2 regions of the Chromobacterium sphagni genome follow, and region 2 is predicted to be linked to the other one. Evidence: predicted binding sites of a transcription regulator. Region 2 holds the regulator's gene; the other holds the start of a gene.

Region 1 (15,975 bases), 590 kb from region 2:
CGCCCAGCTCCACCAGGCCTTCGAACACGCAGTTGACGTCGATGGCCACGTCCATGCCGTGCCTGAGCGTGCCGCGGATGTCGATGCGCGCCGGGTCGGCCAGCGTCACCCCGGCTTCCAACAGCGCGCGCGCCTGGTTCTGCTGCAGAATGCGCTCCAGCTCGGCCAGTTGCAGCTTGTTGTTGACGCCGGCGGCCTCCCACGAGGCCGCGACGCTGGCGCTTTCCACCGCCACGCCATCTTTCACCGCCAGCTCCAGCACGTCGGTGAGGTAATACTCGCCCTGGGCATTGCCGTTTTTCAGGGCGTTCAGCCAGCCGGCCAACTGCGCATTGGGCAGTGCCATCATGCCGGTGTTGATTTCGCGGATCGCCAGCTGTTCGGCCGTGCAATCCTTGTGTTCGACGATGGCCTTCAACTTGCCGTCGACGCCGCGCACCATGCGGCCGTAACCGCTGGCGTCGGCGAGCACGTCGGTCAGCACCGCCATGCCGTCGCCGGCCGCCTCCACCAGATGCCGCAAGGTGGCGGACAGCGTCAGCGGCACGTCGCCATACAGCACAAGGGTCTTGCCGCTGGCCGGCAGATGCGGCAGCGCCATTTTCAGCGCATGGCCGGTGCCCAGTTGTTCGGCCTGCTCGGCCCAGACGATGTCGGCGTCCTGAATCCGGCCGCGCACCTGTTCACCACCGTGGCCGTACACCACCACCAGACGGGAGGGATTGAGACTGCGCGCGGTGCGGATCACCCGCGCCAGCATCGGCTCTCCGGCTATCGGGTGCAACACTTTCGGCATAGAGGAATACATGCGCTTGCCTTTGCCGGCGGCAAGAATAACGATACTCAGACTATCCATGATGATTTTTTGCTTGGGCCAAAAACGGAAAAAGGCTGCCACTTGCGTGGCAGCCTGCACTATACACGATTACGTCTCGCGCATTCAGTGAGCGCGCTTCTTGAGGTAGTCCAGCGTCTTGAGCTCGGCAATGGCCAGCGCCAATGCAACGTGGGCCTTGGCCGTGCTCATGTCGTCGGTCGCGTGCTTGAGGGCATCCTCGGCAGCGCGTTTCGCCTCATTGGCGCGGGCCTCATCGAGATCCTCGCCGCGAATCGCCGTATCGGCGAGTACGGTGATCAGCGTCGGTTGCACTTCCATCATGCCACCGGACACCGCCACCAGTACTTCTTCCTTGCTGTCCGGCACCCGAAGGCGCAGCACACCAGGCTTGATACGGGTCAGGAGCGGCACGTGTTGCGGATAGATGCCGATCTCACCTTCGGTAGCCGGCGCCACTACAAACTCGGCCTCACCGGAATAGATGAGTTGTTCGGTGCTAACCACTTCCACATGCATCTTGGACATTAGCCCTCTCCTTAGTTAAGCGTCTTGGCTTTCTCGACGGCTTCTTCGATGCCACCAACCATGTAGAACGCTTGTTCCGGCAGGTGGTCGTATTCGCCAGCAATGATCGCCTTGAAGCCCTTGATGGTTTCGCGCAGCGAAACGTATTTGCCCGGAGAACCGGTAAATACTTCGGCCACGTGGAACGGCTGGGACAAGAAGCGCTGGATCTTACGGGCGCGAGCCACGACCAGCTTGTCTTCCTCGGACAGTTCGTCCATGCCCAGAATCGCGATGATGTCGCGCAGTTCCTTGTAGCGCTGCAGCGTGGACTGCACGCCGCGGGCTACCGAGTAGTGCTCGTCGCCTACCACCAGCGGGTCCAGCTGGCGCGAGGTGGAGTCGAGCGGATCGACCGCCGGGTAGATACCCAGCGAGGCGATGTCGCGCGACAGTACCACGGTTGCGTCCAAGTGGGCGAAGGTGGTGGCCGGGGACGGGTCGGTCAAGTCATCCGCAGGCACGTATACGGCCTGGATGGAGGTGATGGAACCATCCTTGGTCGAAGTGATACGCTCTTGCAGACGGCCCATTTCCTCGGCCAGGGTCGGCTGGTAACCCACCGCGGACGGCATACGGCCCAGCAGGGCGGACACTTCGGTACCGGCCAGGGTGTAACGGTAGATGTTGTCGACGAACAGCAGCACGTCGCGACCCTTGCCGTTTTCATCCTTCTCGTCGCGGAAGTGCTCGGCCATGGTCAAGCCGGTCAACGCCACGCGCAGACGGTTGCCCGGCGGCTCGTTCATCTGGCCGTAAACCATCGCCACCTTGTCCAGCACGTTGGAGTCCTTCATCTCGTGGTAGAAGTCGTTGCCTTCACGAGTGCGCTCACCAACGCCGGCGAACACGGACAGACCCGAGTGCGCCTTGGCGATGTTGTTGATCAGTTCCATCATGTTCACGGTCTTGCCCACGCCGGCGCCGCCGAACAGACCAACCTTGCCGCCCTTGGCGAACGGGCACAGCAGGTCGATCACCTTGATGCCGGTTTCCAGCAGGTCGGTGGCGGGGGACAGCTCGTCGAACTTCGGAGCAGTCTGGTGAATGGCGCGACGCTTGTCGGTAGCCACCGGACCAGCTTCGTCCACCGGGTTACCCAATACGTCCATGATGCGGCCGAGAGTGGCGGTGCCAACCGGCACCGAAATCGGTGCACCGGAATTGGCAACCTGCATGCCACGCTTCAGACCGTCGGAGCTACCCATAGCAATGGTGCGGACCACGCCGTCGCCCAGCTGTTGCTGAACTTCAAGCGTCAGATCGACGTCAACCAGCTTCAGGGCATCATAAATCTTCGGCATGGCATCGCGCGGAAACTCCACGTCGATTACCGCGCCAATGATTTGTACGATTTTGCCTTGGCTCATTATCGCTTCCTAAACAATAAACTTTTACAGTCCGTGAACGGCTTACACCGCTGCGGCACCTGCCACGATTTCCGACAACTCGGTGGTAATCGCGGCCTGACGCGCCTTGTTGTAAACCAGGCGCAGCTGCTTGATGGTGTTGCCCGCGTTGTCGGTGGCGGATTTCATCGCCACCATACGGGCGGCTTGCTCAGAGGCCATGTTTTCGGCCAGAGCCTGATACACCACCGACTCCAGATAACGCCGCACCAGGAATTCCATCAGCGTCGGCGCATCCGGCTCGTACAGGTAATCCCACGAGTGCGAATGCTCCACCACCATATGATGCGGGGTCAGCGGAAGCAGTTGTTCGAGTGCCGGCTCCTGCTTCATGGTGTTCACGAAGCCGGAGTAGACGATGTAGACCGCATCCAGTTCGCCTTCAGCGTACTGCTTGAACAGAACTGTAAGCGGGCCAATCAGTTTTTCCATCTTCGGCACGTCGCCGAGATGGACCGCGCTAGCCACCACGTTGAGACGGGCGCGCTGAGCAGCCGCCAGGCCTTTCTGGCCCAGGCAGCAAACGTCGATTTCGACGTTCTGATCCTTAAGTTCCTTGACCTTGGCAAAGAAGCGCTTGAACGTGTTCACGTTCAAACCGCCGCAAAGACCCTTGTCGGAAGAAACCAGGATGATGCCGGCGCGCTTGACCACGTCACGACGGGCAAGCAGCGGGTGACCAAGTTCCGCGTTCGCCTGAGCGAGGTGCGCCATAACCGTGCGCACCTTCTCGGCGTAAGGACGGGCAGCGCGCATACGCTCTTGCGTTTTGCGCATCTTCGAGGTCGACACCATCTGCATAGCGCGGGTGATCTTCTGCGTGTTTTGCACGCTGCGGATCTTGGTGAGAATCTCTTTACCGACTGCCATATCCTGAACCTTTCTCTAGCTACGACGTGAGTCGAAGGCTCAGTTGAAGCTGTAGCCAGCCTTGAACGATTCCATCGCCTTGGCCAGTACCTTCTCGTTGTCGGCAGACAGATCGCCGGAAGCGTTAATCGCCTTCAGCACGTCAGCGTGGTTCGCGCGCACGTTGGCGAGGAACTCAGCTTCAAACGCCAGAGCCTTCTTCACCGGTACGTCTTCGTACGAACCCTTGTTCACCGCCCACAACGTCAGCGCCATTTCGGCGGTAGACAGGGTGGAGAACTGCTTCTGTTTCATCAGCTCGGTCACGACTTCACCGTGCGACAGCTGCTTGCGGGTCGCTTCGTCCAGATCGGAAGCGAATTGCGCAAACGCGGCCAGTTCGCGGTACTGGGCCAGGGCCAGACGGATACCGCCGCCCAGCTTCTTGATGACCTTGGTCTGGGCCGCGCCGCCGACGCGGGATACCGAGATACCGGCGTTGATGGCCGGACGGATACCTGCGTTGAAAAGGTCGGATTCCAGGAAGATCTGGCCGTCGGTGATCGAGATCACGTTGGTCGGAACGAAGGCGGATACGTCGCCGGCCTGGGTTTCGATGATAGGCAGAGCGGTCAGCGAACCGGTCTTGCCCTTCACGGCGCCCTTGGTCAGTTTTTCCACCTCGTCCTCGTTGATGCGGGAAGCGCGCTCCAGCAGACGGGAGTGGAGATAGAACACGTCGCCCGGGTAGGCTTCGCGGCCCGGCGGACGGCGCAGCAGCAGCGAAATCTGACGGTACGCAACGGCTTGCTTGGACAAGTCGTCGTATACGATCAGCGCGTCTTCGCCGATGTCGCGGAAGTATTCGCCCATGGTGCAGCCGGAGTACGGCGCGATGAACTGCAGCGCGGCGGCTTCGGAAGCGGTGGCGGCGACGATGATGGTGTGTTCCATCGCGCCGTGCTCTTCCAGCTTGCGCACCACGTTGGCGATCGACGATGCCTTCTGGCCTACGGCTACGTAGATGCAGATGACGCCGTTGCCCTTCTGGTTGACGATGGCGTCGAGAGCCACGGCGGTCTTGCCGGTCTGACGGTCGCCAATGATCAGCTCACGCTGGCCGCGGCCGACCGGAACCATCGAGTCAATGGCCTTCAGGCCGGTCTGCATCGGCTGCGATACCGATTGGCGCGCAATCACGCCCGGCGCGATCTTTTCGATCGGGCTGGACAGCTTGGCGTTGATCGGACCCTTGCCGTCGATGGGCTGACCCAGCGCGTTGACCACGCGGCCGATCAGTTCCGGACCAACCGGCACTTCCAGAATGCGGCCGGTGCACTTGACTTCGTCGCCTTCGGAGATGTGCTCGTACTCGCCCAGCACCACGGCGCCGACAGAGTCGCGCTCCAGGTTCATGGCGAGGCCAAAGGTGTTGCCCGGGAATTCGAGCATTTCGCCCTGCATCACATCGGCCAGGCCGTGGATGCGGACGATACCGTCGGTCACGGAGATAACCGTGCCCTTGGTGCGAACTTCAGCGCCTTCAGCCAGATTCTGGATCTTGGCCTTGATCAGATCGCTGATTTCAGAGGGGTTCAACTGCATGATCTCTCCTAATTCTTGAGGCTTGCTGCCATTGCTTGCAGTTTGCCGCGCACGGAAGCGTCGATGACATCGTCGCCAACCAGCACACGCACCCCGCCAATCAGCGCGGGGTTTTCACGCACGTCAAGACGTACGGTCTTGCCGTACTTCCTGGAAAGCGTGGTGGTCAGTTCGGCTTGTTGTGCATCGGACATGGCAAAAGCGGACTCCACCTGGGCGTCCACTATGTCTTCCGATTGCGCCTTCAGCAGTTCAAACTGCGCGGCGATTTCCGGCAGCAGCGTCAAACGGGCGTTCTCGATCAGCGCGGCGAGGAAGCGTTTCACTTCCTCGTTGCCGCGGTTGCCGAGCACATCCAGCATCAGCGCCTCAACCTCTTGTGCGGTATGTTTCGGATTGGTGACTACCTGCGCCAGATCCGGGTTGTTCACCATGGCAGCCAGCCACGACAGCGCATCCGACCACTGATCGAGGCTACGCTGTTCGGTGGCGAGGCTGTATACCGCTTCGGCGTAGGGCCTTGCGACGGTAATGAGTTCTGCCATGAGTTAATTAAAACTCCGCTTTGATGGAGGCAAGCAGGTCGGCGTGCTTGGCCGCGTCGATTTCCTTGCGCAGGATCTTCTCTGCGCCGGCGACGGCCAGCTCGGCCACCTGCGCGCGCAGGGATTCCTTGGCGCGCAGCACTTCCTGATCGATTTCCGACTTGGCGTCGGCCACGATGCGGGCACCCTCAGTGCGGGCCGCTTCCTTGGCTTCATCCACGATCTGGTTGGCGCGCTTCTCGGCTGCAACCACGATCTCGGTAGCCTGCTGCTTCGCCTTGCGGATTTCGTCCGCTACGCGTTTTTCAGCGGCTTCCAGATCCTGCTTGCCACGTTCCGCAGCGGCCAAGCCATCAGCAATGCGCTTGGCCCGCTCATCCATCATGTTGGTAAGCGGAGGCCAAACAAACTTCATGGTGAACCATACCAGGATGGCGAACGTGATCGCCTGGCCCAGTAGTGTTACGTTAAATTCCACGCTTGTTTTCCTCCAGAGTATGACTACAACAACCGTTTACACGTCCGTTGGAAAACGGATTAGTGGGCAGCCTTGACAACGGCCAGGGCGGCAGCCAGGAACGGGTTGTTGAAGGTGAACAGCATGGCAACACCGACACCAATCATGGAGATCGCGTCAAGCAGACCGGCGATGATGAACAGCTTGGTTTGCAGAACCGGGATCATTTCCGGCTGACGAGCGGAGGACTCGAGGAACTTGCCGCCCAGAATGGCGAAACCGATAGCGGTGCCCAGAGCGCCCAAACCAATGATCAGGGCTGCAGCGATAGCGGTCATCGACTGGATCTGAGAAACGAGTGCTTCCATTGTGTATCTCCTAAGACTTAAAGCAAGGATGGTTGGTAAAAAAGTATGGTCAATCTACGGGTAAATCAGTGCGCTTCCACTGCCAGACTCAGGTACACGATGGTCAGCATCATGAACACGAAGGCCTGCAGGGTGATGATCAGGATGTGGAAGATCGCCCACGGCGCGCCCAGCACCCACTGCAGGCCCCAAGGCAGCAGCGCGATCAGGATGAAGATCAGTTCGCCGGCGTACAGGTTGCCGAACAGACGAAGAGACAGCGAAATCGGCTTGGCGGCCAGTTCGACCAGCTGGAACGCGAAGTTCAGCGGAGCCAGGATCACGGCGCCCACAGGATGGGACGAATGGAACGGCGCGGTCAGCAACTCCTTGCCCCAGCCACCCAGGCCCTTGGCCTTGATCGAGAAGGCGACGATCAGGATCAGCACCGACAGCGACATGGCGAAGGTGGAGTTGACGTCGGCGGACGGCACCACGCGGAAATACACGTGATGCGGCTCCAGGCCGAAGAAGGTGTAGCCGATCCACTGCGCGGCCATCGGGAACAGATCCACCGGGAACAGGTCCATGAAGTTCATCAGGAACACCCAGCAGAAGATGGTCAGCGCCAGGGGGGCGATCATCTTGCTCTTGCCGTGGAACACTTCGCGCACCTGAGTCTGCACCAGTTCGATAATCATCTCCACGAACAGTTGCAGGCGGCCCGGCGCTTCGATGCTGGCGCGGCGCGCCACCATGGCGAACACGCCTACGAACAGGAAGCCAAGCAGCAGGGAGATGGAGAACGTGTCGACGTGCAGGCTCCAGAAGCCGGCCGAGGGATCCGAGTTCCAGAAGGTTAGGTGGTGCTTGATGTAATCAGTTGCGTTGCTTGCCATCGCTCTTTTCTCAATTTTTGATTAGAAGCCCGAAACCGTAGCCGGAGATGGCGGCAAAGAACCCACCGAGAAAGCCGACTACGGACAAATCCTTGAAACCAGCCCAAACCGCGCCACTTAACAGCACGGTCAGGCAAAACTTTACCGCTTCGGCCAGAAAATGCGCCTTGATCAACGCCGCGGGAGGGACATGACGTTTGGCATAGGCGATCCTGGCGTACACCAGGGCCGGCACTAGCACCACCACTCCGCCCAGCAGGGTGGACACCACCACTACCAGGCTTCCGGCGCCGACAAGCAGTGAAATCAGCACCGCCAGCCCGACCAGGCTGGCCTGCAGGCGCAGCACGCGCCTCACTTCCGGATTTACCATGACTGCCAGTGCAAAAAAACCGCTGGATTATAGGCTTTGCGCTTGAGTTGCGTCAACTTTGCCGCTGGGCGGCTTTTGCGGCGCAACATTCTCATTTTTGGGGTTTTTTCTGCAATTTCTCCAGCAGCGCATCCAACTCGTCCAGACTGGCATATTCTATGATCAGCCTGCCGTTGCCGCCATTGGCATGACGAATGCTGACCTTGGCGCCTATCGCTTCCGACACCTGGTTTTCCAGCCGCTCCACATCGGGATCGACGCGATTTTGTTGCGGAGCAACTGTGGTTTTTTGCACATCATGCTGTTGCACCCGGCGCTCCACCTCGCGCACCGACAAGCCCTTGCGCACCACCTCTTGCGCCAGTTCAAGCTGGGAAACGGTAGGCAGCGACAGCAAGGCGCGGGCGTGGCCCATCTCCAGCTGGCCCTCGTGCATCATCTGCTGCAGCGGCTGCGGCAGCACCAACAAGCGCAGCAGATTGGACACCGCGCTGCGCGAACGGCCCACCGCGTCGGCCGCGGCTTCGTGGGTGAGGCCGAATTCGTCTATCAGCCGCTTGATGCCCTGCGCCTCCTCGATCGGGTCCAGTTCCTGGCGCTGGATGTTCTCGATCAGCGCCATCGCCAGCGCCGCCTCGTCGGGCACGCTCTTGATCACCACCGGCACCTCGGCCAGGCCGGCCTTGCGCGAGGCGCGCCAGCGGCGCTCGCCGGCGATCAGCTCATAGTCGCCCAATCCCAGCTCGCGCACGATCAGCGGCTGGATGATGCCTTGCACGCGGATGGAGGCCGCCAGCTCTTCCAGCGCGGTTTCGTCCATGAAGCTGCGCGGCTGGTACTTGCCGGGACGGATGCTGTCGATGGGAAGGGTGGTCAGTCTGTCGTCCACCGTGTCAGCGGTGGACAGGAGCGCGTCAAGTCCGCGCCCCAATCCTTTGAGTTTGGCCATATTGTCAGACGGTGGGAGTTGCGGTTGCGGGTTCAAGGCGCTCGATCAGCTCTTGCGCCAGCGTCAGGTACGCCTGAGCGCCGCGGGAGTTGCGATCGTAGACCAGGCCCGGCAAGCCGTGGCTGGGCGCCTCGGCCAGGCGCACATTGCGCGGGATGACGGTTTGGAACACCTTGTCGCCGAAATGGCGCGCCAGTTGCGCCGAAACCTGTTGCGACAGATTGTTGCGGGCGTCGAACATGGTGCGCAAAAGGCCCATGATCTCGATCTTGGGGTTGACCGCCAGCCGCACCTTGCGCAGCGTGGACACCAGATCGGACAGGCCTTCCAGCGCGTAGTATTCGCACACCATCGGGATCAGCACGCTGTGCGCGGCCACCAGGCCGTTCAGCGTCAACAGGTTCAGCGACGGCGGGCAGTCGATCAGCACATAGTCGTACTGGTCCTCCACCGCGGCCAAGGCATTTTTCAGCCGCGCCTCGCGCGCCAGCTCGTTGACCAGCTCCAGCTCGGCGCCGCCAAGATCGCGGTTGGCCGGCAGCACGTGGTAGCCGCCCGCCTTGGCATCCTGGCGCGCCTCCTCCACGGTGGCCTCGCCCAGCAGCACGTCGTAGCCGGACTTCTCCAGCGACTGCTTGGCGATGCCGCTGCCCATGGTGGCGTTGCCCTGGGGATCGAGATCGACGATCAGCACCCGCCGGCCCAGATCGGCCAAACCGGCCGCCAGATTGACGACGGTGGTGGTCTTGCCCACTCCGCCCTTCTGGTTGGCCACCGCGATCACGCGTGGATTCATTGCAGCACCATCCTCACCAGATGGCGTTCGGCGTCCAGCCCCGGCACCGTTACCGGCAGCACCTCCGAAACCGCCACGCCTTGCGGCAGCAAGGCGATTTCCTCATACGGGTACACGCCCTTCATCGCCACGTACTGGCCGTCTTCGGCCAACAGGTGGCGGGTCAGCTTGACGAACTCGGACAGCTCGGAGAACGCCCGGCTGGTGATGCGGTCGAACTTCGCCTCCGGCTGGTAGGCCTCGACGCGGTCGGTTACCACCTGGACGTTGGGCAGGCCCAGTTCCACCACCACCTGGCGTAGAAAAGTGGTTTTCTTGTGGTTGGAATCCAGCAGCACCACCTGCAGGTCCGGCCGCGCGATGGCGGTGGGAATGCCCGGCATGCCGCCGCCGGAACCCACGTCCAGCATGCGCGCGCCGCCGGCCAGGTGCGGCACCAGGCTCAGGCTGTCCAGCAAATGATAGCTGACCATGCGTTCTTCCTGGCGGATGGCGGTGAGATTGTAGGTCTGGTTCCATTTCACCAGCAGCGCCAGGTAACGCTGCAGCAATTCCTGCTGCCGTTCGGTGAAGTCCAGGGCCAGCTTGGCCAGCCCCTGGTGCAATTCTGCGATATGTTGTGTCATGCGGTTTTCGTGGCGTCGGTGAAGCCGCGCTTCAGGTGCACCATCAGCAAGGCGACGGCGGCGGGAGTGATGCCCTGGATGCGCGAAGCCTGGCCCATGGTTTCCGGGCGCTGCTGGTTAAGCTTCTGCTGCACTTCCTTGGACAGGCCCTTCACCAGACTGTAGTCGATGTCGCCCGGCAGACGGATGTCTTCCAGATTGTCGCGGCGCGCCAGCTCTTCGTTCTGGCGGTTGATGTATCCCTGGTATTTGACCTGAATTTCCACCTGCTCGGCAACCACCTCGTCAAGCTCGGGGGCACTGGCGCCGGCTTCCGGCACCGACATCAGGTCGCGGTAGCGCACATTGGGGCGCTTGAGCAGGTCGGACAGCGCGTACTCGCGCTCGATGCCCTTGCCCAGCAGGCGCTCTAGGCCGGTCGGATCGGACAGTTTGGACGGATGCAGCCAGGTGGTCGCGAGACGCGCCTTCTCGGCCTCGACGGCATCGCGTTTCTTGCAGAAGGCGTCCCATTGCGCGTCTCCCACCAAGCCCAGCTTGCGGCCCATCTCGGTCAGGCGCAGGTCGGCGTTGTCCTCGCGCAGCTGCAGGCGGAACTCGGCGCGGCTGGTGAACATGCGGTACGGCTCGGACACGCCCTTGGTGATCAGGTCGTCCACCAGCACGCCCAGATAGCCCTCGTCGCGGCGCGGGCACCAGGCGTCCTGCTCGCGGACGTATAGGCCGGCGTTGAGGCCGGCGAGCAGGCCCTGCGCGGCGGCTTCTTCGTAGCCGGTGGTGCCATTGATCTGGCCGGCGAAGAATAGGCCCTTGATCGCCTTGGTCTCCAGCGAGGCCTTCAGGCCGCGCGGGTCGAAGTAATCGTACTCGATGGCGTAGCCGGGGCGCAGGATGTGGGCGTTCTCCATGCCGCGGATGCTGCGCACCGCCGCCAGCTGGATATCGAACGGCAGGCTGGTGGAAATGCCGTTAGGGTAGAACTCATGGGTGGTCAGGCCCTCCGGCTCCAAGAACACCTGATGGCTGTCCTTGTCGGCGAAGCGGTTGATCTTGTCTTCGATGGACGGGCAGTAGCGCGGGCCGACGCCTTCGATCACACCGGTGAACATCGGGCTGCGGTCGAAGCCGCTGCGGATGATGTCGTGGGTGCGCTCGTTGGTGTGGGTGATCCAGCACGGCAGCTGCCTGGGATGCATTTCGCGCTTGCCGCGGTAGGAGAACACCGGCTCCGGGATGTCGCCCGGCTGCTCCTCCATCACCGAGAAATCGACGCTGCGGCCGTCGATGCGCGGCGGCGTGCCGGTCTTCAGCCGGCCCACCGGCAGGCTCAGTTCGCGCAAGCGCGCGCCCAGCGTGGACGCCGCCTGGTCGCCGGCGCGGCCGCCGGTGTAATTTTCCATTCCGACGTGGATCTTGCCGGACAGGAAAGTGCCGGCGGTCAGCACCACAGTCTTGGCGCGGAAGGTGATGCCGATGGCGGTGATGGCGCCGGCGACGCGGTCGCCTTCGATCAACAAGTCGTCCACCGGCTGCTGGAACAACGTCAGATTAGGCTGGTTCTCCAGCATCTCGCGGATGGCGGCCTTGTACAGCACGCGGTCGGCCTGGGCGCGGGTGGCGCGCACCGCGGGGCCCTTGGAGCCGTTGAGCGTGCGGAACTGGATGCCGCCGATGTCGGTGGCCAGCGCCATCGCGCCGCCCAGCGCGTCCACCTCTTTCACCAGATGGCCCTTGCCGATGCCGCCGATCGACGGGTTGCACGACATCTGACCCAGGGTCTCGATATTGTGCGTCAGAAGAAGGGTGGCGCACCCCATGCGCGCCGCGGCCAGCGCGGCCTCGGTGCCGGCGTGACCGCCGCCCACCACTATCACGTCGAAGCTTGTCGGATAAATCATGGCTGAAGGAGCAAATCTGGCGGAAAAACGGCCTATTCTACGCCAAAACGGTTTAGCTGATAAGTCCTTGATTTCAATAAATCCAAGCGCGTAACGCTATCGTCAAGCCACAGTCATAACAAGGTCATCGCACAGACATTAACACGTCAAACAGCGCCCCTAGCATGTGGCTCATCACCACGAGGGGCAAAACATGCTGCTAAATGAACAGCTTGCAGGCAGGACCAAACCGAGGCTGGCCGTCCGCTTGGCCAACAGCGCAGAAGACATCCGCCGCGCGCAGAAGCTGCGCTTCGACGTGTTTGCCGGCGAAATGGGCGCCGAACTTGCCTCGCGCGAGCTGGGCATAGACTGCGACGAGTACGACGAACTGTGCGACCACCTGATCGTGGAAGACCACACCAGCGGCCTGATAGTAGGCACCTACCGCATGCTGCCGCCCGCGGCCGCCCGCCGCGCGCCCTGCCTGTACTCGGAACACGAGTTCGACCTGGGCCGCCTCGCCCACCTGCGCGACAGCCTGATCGAAATGGGCCGCTCCTGCGTGCACCGCGACTTCCGCTCCGGCGCGGTGATCGCGCTGTTGTGGTCCGGCCTGGCCGATTATGTACAGCAGCAGGGCGGCGCCTATCTGGCCGGCTGCGCCAGCGTGTCGCTGACCGACGGCGGCCACCAGGCGGTGAGCCTATACCGCCAGCTGGAAGGCAAGCACCTGGCGCCGGCCGACTGGCGCGTGTTCCCCCACCTGCCGCTGCCGCTGGACCGCGTGATCGACAACTCCGCGCCGGTGCCGCTGCCGCCGCTGATCAAGGGCTATCTGCGCGCCGGCGCCCACGTCTGCGGCGAGCCGGCCTGGGACCCTGACTTCAACTGCGCCGACTTCTTCATGCTGCTGCCGATGAACCAGCTTAACGCCCGCTACAACAAACATTTTATCAGCTGACGCCGGCCATCCGCGCCGCCGCCGGATGCGGCGCGCGCAGATGCTACAATCCGGCCATGACTTACGCTTTCGAACCAGTGGGCGTGATCCGCTCGCCTTACCGGGAAAAATTCGGCATTCCACGCCAGCCCTCTCTGGCCAATGCCGCCCGCGTCACCCTGGAGTTGCTGCCGCCCTACAATCAGCCTGATTGCGTGCGCGGCCTGGCGGCGTTCTCCCATGTCTGGATCAGCTTCATCTTCCATCAGACCATGGGCCGCGGCTGGCAACCGCTGGTGCGCCCTCCCCGCCTGGGCGGCAACGCCAAGGTGGGCGTGTTCGCCAGCCGTTCCACCCATAGGCCCAATCCCCTGGGCCTGTCGCTGGTGGAGCTGGCGGCAGTGGAATGCGACCATGGCGTGCGGTTGCGGCTGGCCGGGGCCGATCTGCTGGACGGCACGCCGGTGGTGGACATCAAGCCTTACATACCGTTTGCGGAAGCCCGGCCGGAGGCCAGCGGCGGCTTTGTCAGCGGCCCCCCGCCGCAGTTGCGGGTGGAATGGAGCGCGAACGCCTTGCAACAGCTCGCCGGCCTGGATGCGCCGCCGGACTTCGCCCTGCTGGTGGAGCAGGTGCTGGCGCAAGATCCCCGCCCGGCCTACCAGGATGATCCCGGCCGGATCTATGGCGTGTCGCTATACTGCTACAATGTCCGCTTCGGCATCCGCGAAGAAATCGCCACTGTGCTTGAAATTCTTGATTAAAACCAAAACTAAATTGCATCTTCCCGGTCATATCCGGGCAACTCAAACCACTCAGGAAAATAAAACATGACCACTCGTGCGAAGACGATCGTACTCGCCTTCACCATGGTTTCCGTGTTGGCCAGTCCATTTGCCGAGGCCGCGCGCCTGGGCAAAGGCAAGAGCGCAGGCATGCAGCGCTCCGCCCCCACCCGTACCTATCAACCCAGCACCCCGGCCCCGCAGCCGATGGCCGCGCCGCAGGCAGGCGGCATCCCGGCTCAGGCTCCGCAGAAATCCGGCCCGGGCATCGGCACAGCGCTGGCGGCTGGCGCAGTCGGCGCCGCGGCCGGCTACATGATCGGCTCCTCCGGCAACGAGAAGCAGGCCGCTCCGGCGCAGCAGAACGCCGCGCCGACCGAGCAACAAGCCGCGCAATCGGCTCCGGCGCAGCAGGAAAAAGGCGGCATGCCCTGGGGCATGCTGGCGCTGCTGGGTCTGGCCCTGGTCGGCGGCATGATGTACTTCCGCCGCAAAGCCGGCAATCCGGTGGGCAACGCGCCGCAACCGGCGGGCATGCCGCAGGGCATGAACAGCCAGGCCAGCGGTTTTGACGCCATCCCCAAGATAGGCTCCGGCCTAAGCAACAATGGCGGCTTCAGCAATGGCGGCGGCTTCAATGCCGCGCCGGCCAGCGCGCCGGCGCGCCTGCCCGACGGCACCGAAACCCCCAACTTCCTGCGCCAGGCCAAGGCCACCTTCCTGCACCTGCAAAGCCTGAACACGCCGGAAAGCCTGGAGGAAGTGCGCAAGTACATGACGCCTGAGCTGTTCAACGCGCTGCGCGACGACATCGGCGGCAACAGCGCGGTGGCCGACTTCCCGCAGCTGGACTGCCAACTGGCCGACGCCACCGTGGAAAACGGCCGTTACGTGGCCAGCGTGCAGTTCAGCGGCAACGTCAGCGAAGAAGTGGGCTCTCCCATCGTGCCGTTCAGCGAAACCTGGCACTACATCAAGGACGGCAGCACCGGCGGCAAGTGGCTGGTGGCCGGCATCCAGCAAAACTGACTGTTCGGCCGACGGGGCTGTTGTTTTCCCCGTCAACTTAACATTCGTTGACGACGGGCCCTCGGGCCCGTTTTTTATTTTATTGCCCATGCACTAAACTGGAATGCCGATTGCTTGAGCAGCGGGGATACGGACCAATAGAGCCCGGACACATGGAGGCAGTATCGCGATGACAGCATTCGAGCACGCCGGCCTGAAAATCGGCAGCCACTTTCAGCCCATCTACAGCCTGGCGCATCGACGCAGCATAGGCATGGAAGCGCTGTTGCGTGCCGAGCAGGGCATTACCGCGCTGAGCCCCGCCGAGGCCTTCTACACCATGGTGTCGCCGGAAAAGCGCCACCAGTTCGACCTGGCCGTCTGCCACGCCCATATCCAGCGCTTCCTGCAGCTGCCGACCGACAAGCCGCACTGGCTGTTCCTCAATATCGACGCCGCCTCGCTGTCGCGCCCGGACCGGGCGATGGCGCTGGTCAACAACATCCGCCAGGCCGGCCTGGAACCGCACAAAGTGGTGCTGGAAGTGCTGGAGCACGTGCTGGAAGTGGACGAGGCGCTGATCGAAGGCGTCAACATCCTGAAGAACCATGGCTTCATGATCGCCATCGACGACTTCGGCGTCGGCCACTCCAACCTGGAGCGGGTATGCCAGCTGGAGCCCAGCCTGGTGAAGTTCGACCGCCAGTTGCTGCGCAACGCCATCCTGCAGCCGCGCAGCCGCAGCCTGCTGACCAGGCTGGTGCGGCTGATGCACGAAATTGGTGCGCTGGTGGTGGTGGAAGGGATAGAAACCGAACGCGACGTGCTGATTGCGATGGACTCGGGCTGCGACCTGATCCAGGGCTTTTTCATCGCCCATCCGGCCGAGCAGCCGACCAGCGACGAGATCATCACCCCCAGGCTGGACGAGCGCTGGGATGAACTGATGGCGCACTCGCTGCTCAAGCGCAAGCTCACCCGCCGCCAGATCGAGTTGGCGCGGCAATGCTTCGTGCAAAGCGCCATCTCGCTGATGCAGGGCACGCCGTTCGACCTAGCCGCCAAACCCATGCTGAGCCTGCCGGACGTGATCCGCTGCTTCCTT
Region 2 (15,975 bases):
TTTTGCCGGCGACGGCGTCGAACAGCGCGGCGCTCTGGCTTTTCAGGATGGCGGCAAGCTTGTCGGCCTGGGCGCTGAGGCCGGTTTTCAGGCTGGCGTTGTAGGCGATGGCCTTGCCGACGTCGCTGCCCAAGCCGTCGCCGGCCTCCGCGATCAGCGGGCGCAATTCCACCAGGCGGTCGCGCTGCGCCGGCGTCAGCGCCTGGTTGGCTTCGGCCAGCGCGGCGATGGCGTTGGCTTCGCCCAGATGGATGAGCACGCTGGTCAGCTTGGTGGTGGCGGCGTCCATCAGATAGTAGGTGTCGATGTCCGGGTCCAGCGTCAGGTTGGAGTTGTCGCTGATCACGCCGATCAGATTGTTCAGCTGGTCGTTGAGCGCGCCGTAGCCGGCGATCAGTTGCGCCGGCGTGGCCGATCCCAGCGCCTGCAGCTTGTCCCAGCTCGCCGCGGCGCCCTTCCAGGCATCGCCGCTGGCCAGGTCGGCGCCCAGTTGTTCATTGACGGTTTTCAGCGCCTGCCACCGCGCCTGCAACTGCGATGCGCCGGCGGCCAGCGCGTTCTTGGCCTGTCCGTCGCCGAGCGCCGCGTGCACCGCCAAGTCCTGCTGCTGCTGGACCGCGGCCAGAAGGCCGGCCAGCGGCTGCATGTAAACCACGCCCACTCTTTCCTTGGTGGTGGAGTCGATATTGTCCTGGTTGCTGTGATACAGGCCGTACACCAGATAGAGCAGGGCCGCGGCGAAAACCAGGCCTATCAGGGCGAAGCGCTGGGGATAGCTCAGGCGTTGCATCAGCCTGACGATGGGGGTGGACATGCAACGGCTCCTTCGAATCAACCATGACTACAACGTTCTGGTTCCAGACATGCGAACGGGGGTTTCTCGCTGTTCACTGTATAAGTGAATTTGCTTAGCGCAAAGCGGAATTCTTGCAGTTTGCGTTAAGCCGTCTTGTGCGAGTGGAGTGTATGCGGTGGAGCGGGGCAAGACGCCGCCGCCGGCAATTCGGGCGGCGGCAATGGTCAGATGGTTTGCGAATAGCGGGCGTGGGTCTTGCGCTCGCGCAGGTGGCGGTCGAAGACCATGGCGATGTTGCGGATCAGGAAGCGCCCTTTGGGCTCCACCATCAGGAAGTCGCCGTCGAAGGACAACAGGCCCTGTTGCTGGAAATCGCGGATCTGTGGCATTTCCGCCGCAAAATACTGGGCGAAATCGATGCCGTGGATCTCTTCGATCGCTTCGACAGACAACGAAAAGCGGCACATCAGCCCCTGGATGATGGTGCGGCGCAGCACGTCGTCGTTGTCCAGCGTCAGTCCGCGCACCACCGGCAGCCGCCTCTGGTCCAGCGCGGCGTAATAACCCTCCAGTGTCTTGTCGTTCTGGCTGTAACAGGAGCCGACCTTGCCGATGGACGATACGCCGAAGCCCAGCATGTCGCAGTCGGCATGGGTGGAGTAACCCTGGAAGTTGCGTTGCAGCCGGCCCTGGCGCAGCGCCACCGCCAGTTCGTCGTCCGGTTTGGCGAAGTGGTCCATGCCGATGAAGACGTAGCCGGCGTCGCTCAGCATCTGCACCGCGTTCTGCAGGATGTCCAGCTTGGCGCCAGCGCTGGGCAGATCGGCCTCATGGATGCGCCGCTGCGGCATGAACACCGTCGGCAGGTGGGCGTAGTTGTACAGCGCAAGCCGGTCCGGATCGAGGGCGATGGCCTTTTCCAGCGTGCGCAGCATGGAGCCGCGGCTTTGCAGCGGCAGGCCGTAGATCAGGTCCAGGCTGACCGATTTCATACCGGCCTCGCGCCCGGCCTCGATCACCTCCCGGGTTTCCTGCTCGCTTTGCACGCGGTTGACCGCCAGCTGCACGGCCGGGTCGAAATCCTGCACGCCGACGCTGATCCGGTTGAAGCCATATTCTGCCAAACTGAACATGGTTTCTCGTTTTACCTTGCGCGGATCGATCTCGATGGAATATTCTCCGTCGCTCAGAAACTCGAAGTGCTCGCCTAGCATGGCCATCAGCCGTTTCAGCTGCGGGTCGGACAGGAAGGTGGGCGTGCCGCCGCCAAAGTGCAGCTGTATCACTTTTTCCCGACAGCCCAGTTGTTCCGCCACCAAGCGGATCTCCTTCTCCAGGTAGTCTAGGTACTGGTCGGCCTTGCCCTTGTTTTTGGTGATGATCTTGTTACAGGCGCAGTAATAACAAACTGTGTTGCAAAATGGTATATGAGCGTACAATGATAAAGGTTTGCGGTTGGCGCCAATCCGGCGCTGCTGCAGCCTGTGCTGGTAGTCATGTGCTGAGAAGCCCGGCGTAAAGCGATCCGCAGTCGGGTATGACGTGTATCTTGGACCCGATCCATCCAGGCGTTCGATCAGTGCTCTGTCGAACTCGAAATGGGCGGGGGAAAACGGATGGGTGGTTTTCATGTCGTATTCGGATGGTAAAACTTCTGGTGGACTGGTAAATTTGCGCAAAACCTGCGAATTCCGCATTGACGAGGGTCAAGCTTCACCAGCTTGCAGCAAACACAGCATGTCTGAACAAAACCATACAGCTCTACACACACTGAAAATATCCTGCTCCAGCTGCAGCCTGCGCGAGCTGTGCCTGCCGGTCGGACTCAACCGCGAGGAGATGAGCCAGCTGGATACGGTGATCCGCCAGAGCCGCCGCCTGAAGCGCGGCGAATACTTGTTCCGCAGCGGCGAGGGCTTCAAGTCGCTGTACGCGGTGCGCACCGGTTTCTTCAAGACCTGCGTCGCCAGCCAGGACGGCCGTGAGCAGGTGACCGGCTTTTTGATGTCGGGCGAGTTGATGGGGCTGGACGGCATCTCCACCAACAACCACAGCTGCGACGCCATCGCGCTGGAGGACAGCGAGGTGTGCGAGCTGCCGTTCGGCCGCATGGAGTCGCTGAGCCGCGACATCCCCAGCCTGCAGCACCATTTCTACCGGCTGATGAGCCGCGAGATCGTGCGCGACCAGAACGTGATGCTGCTGCTGGGCAATATGAAGGCGGAAGAGCGCATCGCCGCCTTCCTGCTGAATCTGTCGCAGCGGCTGTCGACCCGCGGCTTCGCCGCCAACGATTTCATCCTGCGCATGAGCCGCGAGGAAATCGGCAGCTTCCTGGGGCTGAAGCTGGAAACGGTCAGCCGCACGCTGTCCAAGTTCCAGCAGCAGGGCTGGATCACCGTCGACCACAAGCATATCCAGCTGGTGAAGGTGGAGGATCTGAAAAACCTGATCGCCGGCTGCATTCACGCCAGCGGCCACTGAGCCGGGCGTATCACCGCAATGAAAAGGCAGGCCATCAGGCCTGCCTTTTTTCATGGCTGCGGCAGATTGCTTTGCAGCTCCGCCAGCCGCGCGGGGTCGGGCCAGCCGTCGGGGGTGACGAAGCCGCGCGCCACTTCCTGCCACAAGCCGCCGGCGGCGGGCTGCAGCTCCGCCACCAGCTGCGGCGCCTGGCTGGCCTGCAGCCGCGCACGAAGGGCCGCCTGCTGCTGGATGTCGCCTTCGTCCAGCAGCGCCGGCGCCAGCCAGGACAGGCGCGGCAGCCAGGCCCAGCGCGAGCCTGGCTGCGCTTGCGGCCAATCCTGTTCCAGCGGCGCGTACCAGCCGCGCAATTGCCCGCGGGCCAGCAGGGGTGGTAGCGGCCGGCCGGCGGCGTAAAAGAACCAGCCGGTCAGGCGCGCGCCTATCCGGCAGTCGGCGAAACCATCGGGCAATAGCGCTGCGGCGGCTGGATGGCGGCTCAGTTGCAGCTGTGTGGCGAGTTTGGTCGCCTTCAGCCGCCAGGCATCGCGCAGGCTGGGGCCGATCAGCGAAGCGGGATCGTCGTCCAGCTGCAGATAGAATTTGCTGGTGGTTTCCAGATGCCAGGGCTCGCCGTCCAGCCACAGCAGGAAGTCGAACTCGCCCAGCGTGCGGCGCGTGCTGTTGATGACGTTGAGGTTTTCAGCGGCAATCCGTATGTGTGGCGACCATCTGAACCAGAAAGAAAATAGTCTTTCTGCATATTTTCCCAGCTTGTTGCCGCGGGCGAAGGCCAGCCAGGCCAGCAAGGGCGCCGGCTGCTGGTCCAGTTGGCGCAGCAGCGCGCCGCCGTCCGGACCCAGCAGCCGTTCCGGCGGCAGATCGGCGCCGCACAGCCAGGGGGAGGGGGAGGTCAGCAAAAAGGCGAGATCGCGCACCGCCGGGTGCGCGTAGGGCAGGAAGAAATCCGGCTCAGTCTTCATCCCGTTTCAGGCTGCCGTCGGCAGCGCGCTGCACCTGCTTGAAGAAGCCGCGCAGGATGTCGATTTCGTCGCGCAGCAGCCCCGAGCGGTTGAACAGGGTGCGCATGCGGCGCATCAGCCGCTCGCTGTTGCGGCGGCGGAAATAGCCGATCTCCTCCATCGCCTGCTCCAGGTGGCCGCACAGGCCCTCCACTTCGCCCTGGGTGGCGGCTTCACCGTCGGCGCGCAGGTATTCCACGCCGACGCCGGTATGGCTGAACAGCTCGTAGGTCATCACCTGAACCGCCATCGCCAGGTTCAGCGAGAAGTAGTCCGGATTGCCAGGGATGGTGACCAGGCGGTTGCACTGCTCCACTTCCTCTATCGATAGGCCGAAGGTTTCGTTGCCGAACACCAGCGCCACCAGCTCGCCGTCGCGCGCGCGCGCCACCAGTTCCGGCGTGGTTTCGCGCGGGGTGGACAGCGGGGTGGTCAGCTCGCGGCGGCGGCTGGTCAGCGCGCAGGCCACGGTGACGTCGGACAGCGCCTCAGACAGCGAGGACACCACGGTGGCGCGCTCCAGCACATCCACCGCGCCGGAGGCCAGCGCGTTGGCTTCGTCGCTGGGAAACACCTTGGGTTCCACCAGATAGAGGCGGGTCAGCCCCATGGTTTTCATCGCGCGCGCGGCCGAGCCGATGTTGCCCGGATGGCTGGGCCTGGCCAGCACGATGCGGATGTTTTTCAGAAAATCAGGTACTTGGGGTTTATTCATTGGCGGTTTCACATTAAAATAGCGGGCATATATCAAAAGCCCGCGCCCAGGCGTCGGGTTTTTTTGTTCCTTAACCCAGATTGTTACCAGCAGGCGTCGCGTGATCGAACGCCGCGCCTGCCTATTGTTCAAGTGTAGAGGCCGTCAATGCATCCGATGCTCAATGTCGCGGTAAAAGCCGCTCGCCGTGCTGGCAGTGTTATCCAGCGCGCGTCGCTCAACCTCGATACCATTCGCGTAGAGAAGAAGAAACACAACGACTTCGTTACCGAGGTGGACCGCGCAGCCGAAGAGGCTATCATCCACACCATCCTCGAGGCCTACCCGAAACACGCGATTCTAGCAGAAGAGTCGGGCGCCAAAGGCGTCGGTTCCTCCGAATACGAGTGGATCATCGACCCCATCGACGGCACCACCAACTTCCTGCACGGCCACCAGCAGTACGCGATCTCCATCGCGCTGGCGCACAGGGGCCAGGTGCAGCAGGCGGTAGTCTACGATCCAAGCCGCAACGATCTGTTCACCGCCTCGCGCGGCGTGGGTTCCTTCCTCAACGACCGCCGCATCCGCGTTTCCAAGCGCTTCATGATGAACGAGTGCGTGATCTCCACCGGCTTCCCGGTGTCCGACCAGAGCTATCTCGATCAATACATGGGCATGCTGAAGGACGTGATCGCCAAGACCGCCGGCGTGCGCCGCGAAGGCGCCGCGGCGCTGGACCTGTGCAATGTGGCCTGCGGCCGCGTTGAGGGCTTCTTCGAACTGAACCTGAAGCCGTGGGACATCGCTGCCGGCAGCCTGATCGTGCAGGAGGCGGGCGGCATCGTCACCGACTTCACCGGCGAGCAAGGCTGGCTGGAATCCGGCGACATCGTCGCCGCCAGCCCGAAAGTGCTGGCCCAGCTGTTGCACATCCTGACCCCGCACGTCGCCAAGTAATCGCAAGCAATCAAGCCTTTCATCAGAAAAACGGCAAGCTCAGGCTTGCCGTTTTTTCATTGGCGCGCGGAACCGTTGCCAGCGGCCGCGCTCTAGGCTTCAATATACCTGTGTGGGGTATCTATGGAGTCTGAGATGCAACGTCGTCAAGTGATGCAATGGGGGGCTGCGCTGGCCCTGACTTCCTGGCTGGGCCGGCCGGCGCTGGCCGCGTCCTCCGATGCCGGACACGGTGGGTCGCAACTGGCCGGCGGCATGCCCGATCCGGCCGGCCTGGGTTTGGGACGCGGTGCATCCCTGCCGGCCTTGAGGCGGCTGCCGCTGGAGCTGAAGAACGGCGCGCTGCAAGGCTGCCTGACCGCCGCGCCGCTGAACCTGCCTTTGCTGCCCGGCAAGGCCGCCACCGCTTTCTGGGCCTACAACGACAGCGTGCCGGGGCCGGCGATCGAGCTGTACGAGGGCGAGTCGCTCAGCCTGCGTTTCGACAACCGCCTGCCGCAAGCGACCACTGTGCATTGGCACGGCCTGCCGATTCCGGCCGACCAGGACGGCAATCCGCACGACGCGGTGCCCGCCGGCCAGGGCCGCGACTACCATTTCACTTTGCCGCCTGATTCCGCCGGCAGCTACTGGTATCACCCGCACCCGCATGGCCACACCGCCGAGCAGGTGTATCGCGGCCTGGCCGGAGTGTTCGTGGTGCGGCGCCGCGATGATCCGCTGGCCCATCTGCCCGAGCAGTGGCTGCTGCTGTCTGACCTGAAGCTGGACGATGGCGGGCAGATCGCCGGTAGCAGCGACGCCGACCTTATGGACGGCAGGGAGGGGCAGTTCGTGCTGGTCAATGGCGCTTGGCGGCCGAAATTGACCCTGGGTATGGGCGAGCGCCAGCGCTGGCGCGTCTGGAACGCCACCAGCGCTCGGGTGCTGCGGTTGGCGCTGCCGGCGCATGAGGTGCATCTTGTCGGAACCGATGGCGGTTTGATCGCCAGCCCGCGCCCGCTGGACAGCCTGTTGCTGCCGCCGGGCGCGCGCGCCGAACTGGTGGTGACCGGACGCTTCGCGGTCGGCAAGCCGGCCGGCCTGCTGGCCTTGCCTTATGCGCGCGGCAAGATGATGGGGCTGGAGCAGGAGAGCGCCTTGCCGCTGTTGGCGCTGGAGCGCGGGGCGGATGCCGTCGCCGCGCCCTTGCCAGCCAGGCTGCGCCGCATCGAGGCGCTGGGGTTGCCGCAGGTGAAGCGCCGGGTGGTGTTCAGCGAGGACATGGCCAATCCGGCGGCGATGTTCCTGATCAACGGCAAGATTTTCGATATGGACCGGGTGGACTTCGTCGGCAAGGCCGGGCAGGTGGAGGAATGGGAAGTGGACAACCAGGCCGATATGGACCACCCCTTCCACCTGCACGGCACCCAGTTCCAGGTGGTGGCGCGCCACGACGGTAGGGGCTGGCGGGACGAGCCCTATCTCGCCTGGCGCGACGTGGTCAATGTGCCGCCGGAACAGAAGGTGAGGCTGCGTTTCCGCCAGGAGATGGCGGGGGCGCGCATGTTCCACTGCCACATCCTGGAACACGAGGACGCCGGCATGATGGGCGTGTTGGATGTCAGAGCCTAGTCCGGGCACGCTGCCGCCGGATGCGCGATAATGCCGATATTGATAATCCAGGACAAGCCATGACCGATACCCGCCACCCACACGATGATTGCTGTCACGAGCCGCCGGCCGGCGAGCGCACGGTGGTGCAGCCGGGCAAGGCGGCGCTGCTCAAACGGCTGGCGCGCATAGAGGGCCAGGTGCGCGGCATCAGCGGCATGATAGATTCCGACCGCTATTGCGTCGACGTGCTGACCCAGGTGGCGGCGGTGAAGTCGGCGATGGACGCGGTGGCGCTGCAATTGCTGGAAAATCATATGAAGGGCTGCGTGGCGCGCGCGTTGCAGCAGGGCGACGCCACCGGCATGGTGACCGAGCTGATAGACGTGGTGAAGAAGGTGCGCTAAAGAGTAGGCTATGCCGGCTTGGCAGCGTGTCGAATATCGTCAATTGAATGCGCGGCAGCAGGAAAACTACAATTTTCAGAAGTTGGCGGCTGTGCTAGCTGATTATGGCTTCAACTGCCTGCGCCTGACGGATGACTGGCAAGGAGCCGACTTCATCGCCTGCCATGTCGATGGCCGCACTGTCCTCAAAGTGCAACTGAAGGGGCGTATGGCTTTCGATCGCAAGTATTGTGGCAAGAGCATCCATATTGCTTTCCGAGACCAAGAGCGGTTCTATCTTTATCCACACGATCAGCTGTCGGTTGAGTTGCAGGATGCGGGCATATTGCAGGCACCGATTCTTGGGAGAGAAAAGGGCGATATCACTTCCCTTTTTTGTCCAAGGATATTCGCAGTAGGCTGGAAAAGTTTCGCATCTGACCATGCATTAGGTTCAGGAGAAAGCGAATGACCACGCGATTCGTTGTATTGATCTTGTTGCTAGTGGCCGGCGTCGCACACGCCGAACCGATCCCGTTTGAAACCTTCATCAAGCTGCACAATGGCATGCTGGAGGCGGAGCTGGTGTCCACCGCCGGCAGGCCCGACTATGGCAGCGACAGCAATCAGGGCGGCGTGGCCAGCGGCATCGCCACCGTTTCCACCACTCGCCAGCTGTCCTGGCTGGCGAACGGCAATATTCCCTACACCACCATCGTCACGCTGCGTGACGGCGTGGTGGTGAACATCAAGCGCAGCAAGAAGTTGTAAAATCGCCGCGTTTTGCCGGCTCGGCGCGGCGAAGTCGCTGAAAAATCGCGCTTAAAGTTTGCCTGGCCGCGGCAAAGTGCGTAGAATGCTGCGGTTTACTACCTTGCCTTTTGCAATCGCATGGCAAAAGGCTACGAATAGCCAAAAGGAGTTCACATGCGCCATTACGAAATCGTGTTCATCGTGCACCCGGACCAGTCCGAACAGGTCCCGGCCATGATCGAACGCTACAAGGGTATGGTTCTGGCCGCTGAAGGCAAGATCCATCGTCTGGAAGATTGGGGCCGTCGTCAACTGGCTTACCCGATCCAGAAGCTGCACAAGGCTCACTACGTTCTGATGAACGTCGAGTGCCAGCCGGAAGCCCTGGCCGAGATCGAGCACGCCTTCAAGTTCAACGACGCTGTTCTGCGTCACCTCACCATCAAGATGGACCGCGCTATCAGCGATGCATCCCCGATGATGAAGGACGAAAAGGCCAAAAACCTGCTGGATTCCCAGCAGCCGGCAGCCGAGGCCGAAGCTTCTGCCTAATCGGCAGAGGTAGCGGACTTGCAGAACCGTCTGGTACTGACCGTCACGGTTGAGCGCGAGGATGCTTTGAGGTACACGCCCGCCGGCTTGCCGGTAGTGGAAATGTGGCTCAAGCATCAGTCTAGACAGACAGCTGGCGGATTCGAACGCGATGTGGCCTGCGATATACAGGCCGTGTGGATAGGCGACGACGCCCGGAAACATTCCGGGAAACTGGCGGGACAGGTGATCAACGTCACCGGATTTCTCGGTCAGCGCAGTCTGCGCAATCCACGGTTGGTACTCAATATCGAATATGTTGAATTTGTAAAAGGTTAGTCAAAATGGCTCGTCAACTCTTCAAGCGCAAGAAGTTCTGCCGCTTCACGGCGGAAGGCATCAAGGAAATCGACTACAAATCCGTTGATCTCCTGAAAGATTTCATCGCCGAAAACGGCAAAATCATCCCGGCTCGTATCACCGGTACCAAGGCTCGCTACCAGCGTCAGCTGACCACCGCTATCAAGCGTGCTCGCTTCCTGGCTTTCCTGCCGTACACCGACCAGCACTAAGACCGGGAAAGGAACTTAGAGATGCAAATCATTCTGCTCGAAAAAGTTGCCAACCTGGGTCAACTGGGTGATGTGGTCAACGTGAAGAACGGCTTTGCCCGTAACTTCCTGATCCCGCAAGGCAAAGCCAAGCGCGCAACCGAAAACAACCTGAAAGAGTTCGAAGCTCGCCGCGCCGACCTCGAAGCCAAGCAAGCAGAGATCCTGGCCGATGCCAAGGTCCGCGCTGAAAAGCTGGTTGACGCTGTTATCACCATCGCTCAAAAAGCAGGTGTTGACGGCCGCCTGTTCGGCTCGGTGACCAATGTGGACGTGGCTGAAGCCGTGACCGCGTTCGGCGTGGCCATCAAGCGTTTCGAAGTCCGCCTGCCGAACGGCCCGTTCAAGGCCATCGGCGAATACGACATCGAAATCGCTCTGCACCATGACGTGGTCAGCGCGATCAAGGTTGTTGTAGTTGCCGAAGCCTAATTCCTGATTCAGGAAGGCTTCAAGAAAAGCCCGCTTTCGAGCGGGCTTTTTCACGTTCGGCGTCCAGCGGGTTGGGTGGGGCAACTACGGCGTGCGCGAGCTGAGGAGGATGTATTTCGGCCCGGCTTTGCGCCGGACGCCGCTTGGACGGAAGGCTGTCGCGCCAGGAGCCGACGGCTGGGCGCCGCTATCTGGGAATCGCGGCGGCCTTGGAGCGATACCGGCCACGGCGGCTGGGAAGTTGGCATGCAGCCGGCGGATTGCGGTTCCGGCTGATCTGGGACAATCTGTCTGCGTTGCGATATTGCGACAATAAGGCCTGCAATCCACAACGAGCCGTCTCATGGTTTATCTGCAACTTCTGGTGGTGCTGGGCGCGATTTTCATCGGCGTGCGCATGGGCGGGATCGGCCTGGGCGTCACCGGCGGCGCGGGTCTGTTCATCCTCACCTTCGGCTTCGGCCTCAAGCCCGGCCATGCCCCGATAGACGTGATCCTGATCATCATCTCGGTGATCACCGCCTCCGCCGCGCTGCAGTCGGCCAGGGGGTTGGACTACATGGTGGCGCTGGCTGCGCGTTTCCTCCGACGCAGTCCGCGCCACATCGTGCTGTTGGCGCCGCTGGTGGGTTGGTTGTCCACCTTTCTGGCCGGCACCGGCTTCATCGCTTTGGCCTTGATGCCGATCGTGGTGGAGGTGGCGGAGAAAACCGGCATCCGGCCGGAGCGGCCGCTGGCCGGCCTGACCGTGGCTTCGCAGAACGCTATCGTCGCCTGTCCGGTATCGGCCGCCACGGTCGCGCTGGCCGCCGTGCTGGCGCCGCACGGCGTCGCGCTCACCGACATCATCATGATCAGCATTCCGGCCACTTTGCTCGGCACCTTGGCTGGCGGCCTGACGATGCTGCGCTATGGCCGCGAACTGGCCGACGACCCGGTTTACCGGCAGCGGCTTGCGGACGGCCTCGCGCGGCCGGATCCGACTGCGGACGCGCAGGGGTTGCCGAGAACCGCCGCCTGGTCGGTGTATGGTTTTCTCGCCACGGTGGCGCTGATTGTGTTGCTGGCGGCGCTGCCGCAGTTGCGGCCAGCCTGGCCCGGGGCGCATGGCATGGAGCCGGTGGCAATGGTGGACGTGATCCAGATGTGCATGCTGGGCTACGCCGCGCTGGCGGTGATGGTGTGCAAGGCCGATCTGCATGCCATGGCGGCCGGCGGCATGTTCCGATCCGGCGCGGTGGCGGCGGTGACCATCCTGGGCGCGGCCTGGATGAGCGATGCCTTCATCCAGGCCAATCTGCCGCTGTTCCAGCACAATATCGTCAGCATTGTCCATGCCGCGCCGTGGCTGTTCGCCTGCGCGGTGTTCACCATGGCGGTGATCCTGTTCAGCCAGGGGGCGACCACCAAGGTAATGATGCCGTTGGGGGTGTCGTTGGGACTGGCGCCGCCGCTGTTGATCGCAATCTATCCGGCGGTGGTGGGGGTGTATGTGCTGCCAAGCTACCCCAGCATCATCGCGGCGGTGGAGATGGACTACACCGGCACCACCCGCATCGGCCGCTGGGTGTTCAACCACAGCTTCATCCTGCCGGGCCTGGTGACCACCACGGTGTCGATCGCGGCCGGTTTCGCGCTGCAGGCGCTGCGCTGAGCGGAATCAGCTTTCGCTGGCCAGCACCACGCGCGCGCGCAGGCCGGGGGCGTTGTCTTCGGCGATGGCCAGCAGGCGGTCGATATTGGGATGGCTGCCCGGCGCCGCGCGGGCGGCGGCGGTGTGTTCGGCGAACAGTTCCAGCCCTTCGCGGGCGGCCTTGCGGTCGATATGGCCATGGCGCTTCACCAGCGCGTGGTAGACGCGCAGCGAGCCGGCGGTGCCCGGCTGGTTTTCCAGCCGGTGCACGGCTTCGCCTGCCGGGTTCAGCAGCACGATGGCGGCGATGTCGTCGGTGGCGGGCAGGGTGGACAGCTGTTCCTGGAAGGTGGCCATGGTCATTCTCCTTGTTATGTTTGCGACTGCAGTGGATGAGAATAAGGGCGAAACATGACAGTTCTAGTACGTAGTTGCCATTTGTGTGACAGTAAATGTTAATTTATGTTTCAGTTTGGTGCCGGCCGGCATTGTCTTGCACTAATTTGGTGCGATTTTGACCGGCTGACCTTGAATATCTCCGTTTGAAACGGTCTTTTCAAGCGCTTTGCGGCTGGCACGGTGTTTGCTGAGTAGAAGGCATGCAAGCGAGCGGGGCCGCAAGGTCCACAGCGCCAGTCTGCAAAGGGGAGGATGAGAGCGGCTCAGCCGCCATTGGAACGGGGTTGTCGAAGAGGTAAGCTTCGACAACCCCGCTTCATTTCCGGCCCGCCGGCTAAGGCTGCTCGCCCATCAGGTAGCGTTGGCTCATCTGTTTGAAATGATCGCCGCCTGACTGGCGCAGCAGTTCGAACAACACCATCTCGCGGCTGACTATCGCCGCTCCGGCCGCGCGCATCCGCGCCAGCGCCAGCTCGACGTCGGAAGCCTTGCGGCTGGATACCGCGTCCGCCGCCACGAATACCTGCTTGCCGGTCTCCAGCAGCTCCAGCGCCGTCTGCAGCACGCAAACGTGCGCCTCCATGCCGCAGATTATGATCTGGCGTTTAGCCAGCAACTGGGGCGGCAGGCAGCCGGCTGCCACGCAGGAGAAGTGCAGCTTGTCCACCACCGGCGCTTGCGGCGCGGCCTCGCGCAGTGCCGCCACCGTGCCGCCCAGGCCGCGCGGGTATTGCTCGGAAAACACAATGGGCAGTTCGTGGTCGCGCGCCGCTTGCACCAGCCAGCGGCTGCGTTGCAGCAGGCCGTCGGCGTCGTACACCGCCGGCAGCAACTTTTCCTGGATGTCGACCACCAGCAGGGCGGCGTCCTGTTTTTGCATCAGCATGATCAGCTCCGGTTGAGTCAAGCCGCCAGCTTAGCGCCATTGTCGGCTGGCGGCATCCTTATCGCGGACGGGATATGCTCATGTGTTGCTTGCCTGGTCGGCCAGATAGCGCTCGGTCATCTCGCCCAGCAGCGTGCGGCCGGGATTGTCGCCGCGTATCCACTCCTCCGCCGGGAACAGCTGGAACAAGCCCACCTTGATCAGCGTGGGAATAGCCAGCTGCAGCTGGCGCTCCACCTCGCCGCGCTCGCCCTGATTGTAGGCGGCGATATTGACCAGCATGGCGGCGACGGTGCCGGTCTGCACCGTGCTGCCGTCGCGCAGCTTCACCGCGGGCAGGGTTTCGCCGTCGGCGATGACCTTGCTGTTGATGGCGGCGAGCTCGCCGGTATGGTCGATGGTTTGGGCGTTTTGGCTCATGGTCTGGCTCCTTGTCTGGGGAGTAGCCAGTATCGCGCTGGCGCCATCGGCACGCTTTATATAGAGTGCCAATATATATTGAAAAAGGGCCAGTGATGGAACAGAGCCATCCGATGGTGGGAGTCCGATTGACGGTTCTCAAACGGCGAGCCGGCGATCACACCGCCATGCACACGCATGCTGGCGGCCAGCTGGCTTTGGTCTGCCGCGGGGCGCTGGAGCTGACGGCGGCGGACCGGCGCATGTTGATGCCGATGGGGTGCCTGGGCTGGATTCCGCCCCGCCTGCCGCATGGCGCGCATTACCATGGCGATTTGCATGGCTGGAGCCTGGAGCTGGACAGCGGCTTGTCGGCGGCGCTGCCAGCACAGCTGCAGGCATGGGGCGGCACGCCGCTGCTGGAGGGGATATTCCGGCGTCTGGCCGCCTGGCCCGAGCAGGCCGACGAGGCCGCTGCGGCGCGGCTATTGCAGGTGCTGGGCGATGAGCTGGCTTGGGCGGAACCGTATCCATCCAGCCTGCCGTGGCCGCGGCATCCGGCCTTGCGTCAGCTGGCGCAGGCCTTGCAGGCGGAACCGGCGCGGGATTGGTATCTGCAGCGCTGGGCCGAGCATATCGGCATGTCGCGCCGCAGCCTGATCCGCCATTTTCGCGCGGAAACCGGCCTGGGAGTGGGCGAATGGCGCGAGCGGCTGCGCATGATGCGGGCGCAGGCGCTGTTGGCTGAAGGGCGTTCGGTGAGTTTCTGCGCGCTGGAATTGGGATATTGCGACTGCAGCGCCTTCATCGTCGCCTTCCGCCGTTGCTTCGGCGGCACGCCGGGGCGGTTTTTGTCGGACTGAAAATTATATTGCTATGCACAATAATTATTTGGCATGATGGTCTGCCGGGCCTCGCGGCGATCCCGCCGGCGCCCACCAACTCTGGGAGACCATCATGTCCCAAGCCCAAGCTTATCTGATCCGTTCGATCGAGCCGTCCGACGCCGCCGCGCTGCACCGCATCAAGACCGCGCCCGGCGTATTTCCCAATACTTTGCAGCTGCCTTATCAATCGCTGGCGGTCACTGAAAAGCAGTTGCAGGAGAAGCCGGCCAATATCCACAGCCTGGTGGCCTGTGCCGCCGACGGCGAAGTGGCGGGCAATGGCGGATTGATCGTCAATGACAGGCCACGCATCCGCCACAGCGCCAGCCTGTTCCTGGTGGTGCATGACGACTGGCAGGGCAAGGGTGTGGGATCGGCCTTGATGCGGGTGATCACCGACATGGCCGACAACTGGCTGGGCTTGATCCGCATCGAGCTGAAGGTGATACACGACAACGCCCGCGCCATCGCGCTGTACGAGAAATTCGGCTTCGAATACGAGGGCAGGATGCGCCAGGAGCAGCTGCGCGCCGGCAAGCTGGAGGACGTGCTGGTGATGGCCAGGCTCAACTGGCCAGCGAGAGCGGCATCATGAACGCTTACTCCATTCGCCATCTGGCGCCGTCCGACGCCGGGGCCGTTCACGAGATGATGAGCGATGCCGCCACTTTCGGCACCATGCTGGGCCTGCCTTATCCATCGCTGCATGAGCGCAAGGAGAGGATGCTCGCGCAGGATGGAGCCGCGCAACAACTGGTGGCGCTGAGCGGGGACGGCGGGCTTGTGGGGACCGCGACGCTGATTCCGGCCGAGCGCGAACGCTTGCTGAGCACAGCGGAGCTGGGCATCGGCGTGCACCGCGACTGGCAAGGCCGCGGCGTGGGCAGCGCCTTGCTGGCGGCCTTGCTCGATTTGGCCGACCATTGGGTCGGCATTCGCCGGGTGGAACTGACGGTATTCGCCGACAATCGGCGCGCCCAGGCTTTGTACCGCAAGTTCAGCTTCGTAGAGGAGGCGCATCTGCGCGCCTACGCGCTGCGCGATGGCGAGTATCACGACGTTTTGGCGATGGCGCGCCTGCGCGGCGCGCAAGGGGAAAGGCCATGAGCGATTACCGCATCCGCCATCTGGAGGCGGCCGATGCCGCCGCGCTGAGCGAGTTGATGAGGGATGACAGTGTCTATGGCAACACCTTGCAGCTCCCTCATCTGTCGCAGCAAAGCCTGGAGCGCAATATCCATCATCTGCTGCGGCCCGGGCGCTGGCAGTTGATCTGCGAATCCGCATCCGGCGAGGTGCTCGGTCATGCCGGCTTGTGGCGGCTGGATGAGCCGCGTTTGGGCCATATCGCCGGGTTGGGCATCATCGTGGGCCGCAACTGGCAGGGCAGGGGCGTCGGCAGCGCGCTGATGGCGGCCTTGATGGATCTGGCCGACAACTGGCTGGGCCTCGCGCGCATCGAACTGACGGTGTACGCCGACAATCTGCAGGCGCAGGCCTTGTACCGCAAGTTCGGTTTTGTCGAGGAAG

The links. Region 2 encodes FNR, which switches genes on or off when oxygen is low (the NO sensors DNR and NnrR bind a similar motif). Its sites were predicted from a motif close to TTGATNNNNATCAA; they were not measured.
Region 1: BI347_RS02725 (ATP synthase subunit I) is a predicted target of FNR. The motif match lies at 7,929-7,942, and genes of this name have one in related genera.

What each region holds. Positions count from the first base shown of each region.
Region 1 covers NZ_MKCS01000001.1:550,560-566,534, reverse strand. Annotated here, with positions in the region: gene glmU (bifunctional UDP-N-acetylglucosamine diphosphorylase/glucosamine-1-phosphate N-acetyltransferase GlmU) at 1-856, opposite strand, end outside; gene BI347_RS02765 (F0F1 ATP synthase subunit epsilon) at 941-1,363, opposite strand; gene atpD (F0F1 ATP synthase subunit beta) at 1,375-2,772, opposite strand; gene atpG (F0F1 ATP synthase subunit gamma) at 2,815-3,681, opposite strand; gene atpA (F0F1 ATP synthase subunit alpha) at 3,721-5,265, opposite strand; gene BI347_RS02745 (F0F1 ATP synthase subunit delta) at 5,274-5,810, opposite strand; gene BI347_RS02740 (F0F1 ATP synthase subunit B) at 5,818-6,288, opposite strand; gene atpE (F0F1 ATP synthase subunit C) at 6,348-6,635, opposite strand; gene atpB (F0F1 ATP synthase subunit A) at 6,701-7,513, opposite strand; gene BI347_RS02725 (ATP synthase subunit I) at 7,524-7,862, opposite strand; gene BI347_RS02720 (ParB/RepB/Spo0J family partition protein) at 7,978-8,835, opposite strand; gene BI347_RS02715 (ParA family protein) at 8,840-9,631, opposite strand; gene rsmG (16S rRNA (guanine(527)-N(7))-methyltransferase RsmG) at 9,628-10,257, opposite strand; gene mnmG (tRNA uridine-5-carboxymethylaminomethyl(34) synthesis enzyme MnmG) at 10,254-12,155, opposite strand; gene BI347_RS02700 (GNAT family N-acetyltransferase) at 12,349-13,098, shown strand; gene tsaA (tRNA (N6-threonylcarbamoyladenosine(37)-N6)-methyltransferase TrmO) at 13,155-13,841, shown strand; gene BI347_RS02690 (Tim44 domain-containing protein) at 13,908-14,891, shown strand; gene BI347_RS02685 (sensor domain-containing phosphodiesterase) at 15,061-15,975, shown strand, end outside.
Region 2 covers NZ_MKCS01000001.1:1,136,825-1,152,799, forward strand. Annotated here, with positions in the region: gene BI347_RS05430 (methyl-accepting chemotaxis protein) at 1-814, opposite strand, end outside; gene hemN (oxygen-independent coproporphyrinogen III oxidase) at 1,021-2,427, opposite strand; gene fnr (fumarate/nitrate reduction transcriptional regulator Fnr) at 2,534-3,280, shown strand; gene BI347_RS05445 (DUF1853 family protein) at 3,331-4,242, opposite strand; gene BI347_RS05450 (RNA methyltransferase) at 4,232-4,996, opposite strand; gene BI347_RS05455 (inositol monophosphatase family protein) at 5,144-5,935, shown strand; gene BI347_RS05460 (multicopper oxidase family protein) at 6,071-7,549, shown strand; gene BI347_RS05465 (metal-sensitive transcriptional regulator) at 7,609-7,935, shown strand; gene BI347_RS23465 (hypothetical protein) at 7,946-8,386, shown strand; gene BI347_RS05475 (hypothetical protein) at 8,383-8,685, shown strand; gene rpsF (30S ribosomal protein S6) at 8,842-9,219, shown strand; gene priB (primosomal replication protein N) at 9,238-9,537, shown strand; gene rpsR (30S ribosomal protein S18) at 9,543-9,770, shown strand; gene rplI (50S ribosomal protein L9) at 9,792-10,241, shown strand; gene BI347_RS05500 (anaerobic C4-dicarboxylate transporter family protein) at 10,585-11,895, shown strand; gene BI347_RS05505 (DUF2322 family protein) at 11,902-12,231, opposite strand; gene BI347_RS05510 (hydrolase) at 12,608-13,159, opposite strand; gene BI347_RS05515 (DUF7709 family protein) at 13,238-13,579, opposite strand; gene BI347_RS05520 (AraC family transcriptional regulator) at 13,693-14,421, shown strand; gene BI347_RS05525 (GNAT family N-acetyltransferase) at 14,516-15,040, shown strand; gene BI347_RS05530 (GNAT family N-acetyltransferase) at 15,037-15,552, shown strand; gene BI347_RS05535 (GNAT family N-acetyltransferase) at 15,549-15,975, shown strand, end outside.